DNA from 2 places in the Roseibium sp. SCP14 genome. Region 2 is predicted to be linked to the other one. Evidence: predicted binding sites of a transcription regulator. Region 2 holds the regulator's gene; the other holds the start of a gene.
What was found. Region 2 encodes PhoB, which activates phosphate uptake and scavenging genes when phosphate is short. Its sites were predicted from a motif close to TGTCATNNANCTGTCAT; they were not measured.

Region 1 (2,202 bases), 1.1 Mb from region 2:
TCGAGCATCAAACGAAAAGAAAAGTATCGTCGCAACTGCAACCGCAAACAGCGCGATCGTCCGTGTCAGATCAATAGAGCACAATCGGAATCCGATCAGATGGGCAGGCTTACCCTGATCGAAACAATCGTCACCAACGACACTGATATTCATCGCAAACTCCCGAGAGCTGACGGAAAAGTCAAACGGAAGCATACCGATCGTTATTTAACGACGATTAAATAAGCATAAGAAACACAACACTCAAATATATTAATGAAATTTATTCAAATTATAAACATCGAAACTCATAAATATAATTTCACCAAAGAACTCAAAACTTTTAAATATTACTCCAGGTACGCTTCTACTAACCTCTCTTTACCGACTTTTGATAACTGATTTCAGACCAATATCTTCAGTTTGCGCTCTACCTCCCTGAAAATCTCAACATGATCGATGTTCATTTGCTGGATGCCGCAGCGGACGGCTTTCTCGAACACGGCCCGGTCATCTCCGGCATAAAACAATTGCGTCACCAATCCGGAATTCCTGGCTTCAGCGACCAGGTACTCGTCGAAGCAATCTTCGTGAAATTCGAGAATATGCGCCTCCTGGGCAACGGCGCGTTCCACCGATCCGACATGTGCGAACAGAACCATGCGTTTTAGGTCCGGCACCTTTGCCCGCGCTTCTGCCCGGATGGACTGGTCGAATGAAAAGGTCCACGCGTCGTTCAACATGCCGCGCACGGCCAACATGTCCCGCACCTCTCCCGGGTCGCCCTCCTTGATCTCGACATAGGTTCCGATCCGGCCCTTGCATGTGTCCAGAAAAGTGTCGAAGCGCGGCACCTTCTGCCCGGCAAATTCCGGGCCGAACCAACTGCCGGCATCAAGCCGGTCTATCTCAGAGGATGTCATATCGGCGAACCGTCCGGTGCCGTCCGTCGTTCGATCGACGGTCTCGTCGTGCATGACGTAGAGCACGCCGTCCTTTGAGGGCCTCACGTCGAACTCGACCACATCCGCCCCAAGGTCGATGGCCTTTTCAAGTGCGGCCAGTGTGTTTTCCGGCGCGGCAAGGCACGCCCCCCGGTGACACACTATGACTGCCTGTTTCACGATTGATTCTCCTTCATCTCCAGACAATGCCTGGAGTCATGTTTGGCTGAGGGCGCCCGGGACCTGAGGGAAACTGTTCAAACAAATGCACGCGATTGGTGATGGATTGATGACACAACAATTTTCTTCGACATTTCAGCGCCTTGCCACTCCACAAAACAACCTGCAGAAAAGTAAGCTACTCAACTGGAATTGATTCTTCAGTTACCCGGCCTTCAGTTTACCCTCGGCCGGTACGGAATGTGCACCCATTAAGGGTGGACAGGCAAATGTCTGACTTCAATGACGGAAATGCGTGAGAACCGGCCGTGGCGACGAGTGTGGAATTGTTCATCCTGCACGAACAGACAGTCAAATAGCGCTCGCGTATTTTTTACATATATCTGGCTGGCAGCGTTCATGAGCGAACGCTCCCGAAACAGTCAAAGAGGTTTGATCATGATCCGTTTTGCAGCTTCTGCGCTTGCATTGTCTCTCCTGGCCGGAACCGCCGTTGCCGAACCTGTCGCTTATGATTTCGACAAGTCTCACGCCAATTTGTCCTTTACCTACAATCACCTTGGGTATTCCACCACGGATGGCCGTTTCGGCGACTGGGAAGGAAACCTTCTGATCGACAAGGACACGCCGTCCAATTCCTCTATCGAGTTCAGCATCGACATCGACAGCCTCGACACTTTCTGGGCGGATCGCGACACACACCTGAAGAGCGCAGACTTCTTCGACGCTGCAAAGTTTCCGAAAGCAACCTTCAAAAGCACCAAGGTTGAGCAAACCGGTGAGAACCAGCTGGAAGTTACCGGCGACATGACCATTCGGGACATCACCAAGCCGGTCACGTTGCAGGTTCAGGTGACCGCGATGGGTGAACATCCAATGGCCAAAAAAGAAGCGGCCGGTTTTGCCGTCACCACCGTCCTGAAACGGTCAGATTTCGGCATGGACAAGTACGTTCCCTACGTCAGCGATGAAGTGAACGTGACTTTCCACGCAGAAGCGCTTACCGCTGCTCAGACCAACTAAAGAGATCATTGCGGAAGCCGGTTTCGACCGGCTTCCCCTTTCCAGGGAACAGACATGCTGCGCAATACATCGACAG
Region 2 (2,202 bases):
AAGCGGACGATCGCCATCGACAGCAATCTTCAGTCCAAGAAACTGGCTATCGGCGTGGAGCACATGACCGAACTGGCCCTGGCGCAGCTGAAGCAGGTGCTGGATGCCTATACCCGCAAGGATGCGGAAGCCGCGAAGCGCGTTCAGGAAGCCGATGCCGAAATTGATGCGATCTACACGTCGCTCTTCCGCGAACTGCTGACCTACATGATGGAAGACCCTCGCGTCATCACTCAGTGTGTCCATCTTCTCTTTTGCGCAAAGAACATCGAGCGTATCGGTGATCACGCGACCAATATTGCTGAAAACGTCTTCTACATGGTGACAGGTGATCGTTTGCCGGAAGACCGCGCGAAACAGGACGAGACGACCGACGCCGTCTGATAGCTTGAACCCGGTTGGAATTTGGTGACCGGCACGGCAGCGGCTGCTGCCGAAACTGGAGCGAGAACGTATGCCGAAGGTGCTTATCGTTGAGGACGAAGAACCACTCAGCCTTCTTCTGAGATACAATCTGGAAGCGGAAGGGTACTCGGTCGAGTCTTGCGTTCGCGGAGATGAGGCTGAAATCCGGTTGCGGGAAAGCCAGCCCGACCTCCTTCTTCTGGACTGGATGTTGCCTGGTTTGTCCGGCATTGAACTGTGCCGCCGGCTGCGTGCCCGGGAAGATACGGAGCGGCTGCCGGTCATCATGCTGACCGCCCGTGGAGAAGAAGCAGAGCGCATTCGCGGTCTTTCAACAGGAGCCGATGACTACGTCGTCAAGCCGTTTTCAGTCCCGGAACTGATGGCGCGTGTCCGTGCGATCCTTCGCCGGGCAAGCCCGGAAGTTGTTTCCACAATGCTGCGATCCGGCGATATCGAGCTTGACCGGGAAACCCATCGCGTCCGCCGGAGTGCCAAGGAAATACATCTGGGGCCGACCGAGTTCCGCCTTCTGGAATTCCTGATGACGTCTCCGGGACGGGTGTTTTCCAGAGAGCAGCTTCTTGATGGCGTATGGGGCCACGATGTCTATGTCGATGAACGTACCGTCGACGTGCATGTCGGCCGGCTCCGCAAGGCGCTCAACAAGGGCAAAGCCAAGGATCCGATCCGCACGGTGCGGGGCGCCGGCTACGCATTCAACGATCAGTTTTCAATCGCAAGCTGATTACAGCTGAGAACATCGGGAGGGTGGAGTAGCCACCTGCCCGAACTGGTTGTCCGGCGACATGACCGCTCCGGTCAGCTTATCCAGAACGTTTCTGTTTGCTGCACATCCTTGAGCCCGAACGCCGACAACGCTCGATCAAGAGAGATGTTGTTCCCGGTGAGAAGAGTTGCGGCTTTTTTCCCTTCAAGCTGCGAGCCATACCGCCTCATGGCGGCAACCCCCGATGCTGCACCGCCTTCCACCAGACATTTTTCCCTTGTGAGAACGAACTTCATCGCTTCGAGAATGTCGCTCTCCGGCACTTGAACAAAGTCGTCCACCAGTTCCCTGCACATTTCGAAGGTGTATTGATTGTCTGCCGGGATCGGGCCGGGAAGGGCATCGGCGATAGAGGGTTTTTCGTCGACTTCAACGATGTGCCCCGCCTTGATGCTTTCGATCATGGCGGCTCCGTGCTCAAGCGAAACGCCTATGATCGTAATATCGGGCTTGAGGCTCTTCAGTGCCTTGGCAGTCCCGGCCATGAGCCCTCCGCCGCTCAACTGAACGAAGACGATATCAAGATCCGGTCGGTCGGCCAGCAGCTCAAGTCCGATCGTACCTTGACCGGCGATGACATGAGGATCGTCGAAGGGCGACACAAAGAGCAGGCCGTCGCGTTCCGCGATACGCCGCGCTTCCGCGTCCGCGTCGTCCTGTGTCTGTCCATGAACGATCACGTCCGCGTCGAAGTCGTGCAGGCCACTGATTTTTTCAGGTGGAATGATCTCGGTAACACAGACGACGGCACGAATGTTCAATTGCCTCGCCATATAGGCGACGGCACGGCCGTGATTGCCGCTCGATACGGTGATGACACCGCGTGATTTCTGAGATTCATCAAGAGACAGGAGCTTGTTGGCCGCACCGCGCAACTTGAAGGCGCCGGTGTCATGCATCGTTTCCATCTTCAGCCAAATCGACGCGTTCAGCTCCGTCGACAGGGCATGAGATTTGCGCAGGGGAGTGGGCCGCACATGGCCCGCTATCCGTTGTTGCGCAGCATG

Region 1: a site for PhoB is predicted at 1,202-1,218, ahead of ABLQ08_RS00015 (glycerophosphodiester phosphodiesterase family protein). Genes of this name have one in related genera too.

The regions. Positions count from the first base shown of each region.
Region 1 is NZ_JBDZYH010000001.1:2,150-4,351, forward strand. It holds gene ABLQ08_RS00010 (FecR family protein) at 1-153, opposite strand, end outside; gene ABLQ08_RS00015 (glycerophosphodiester phosphodiesterase family protein) at 384-1,103, opposite strand; gene ABLQ08_RS00020 (YceI family protein) at 1,542-2,126, shown strand; gene ABLQ08_RS00025 (cytochrome b) at 2,181-2,202, shown strand, end outside.
Region 2 is NZ_JBDZYH010000001.1:1,055,052-1,057,253, reverse strand. It holds gene phoU (phosphate signaling complex protein PhoU) at 1-384, shown strand, start outside; gene phoB (phosphate regulon transcriptional regulator PhoB) at 455-1,153, shown strand; gene ABLQ08_RS04820 (threonine ammonia-lyase) at 1,228-2,202, opposite strand, start outside.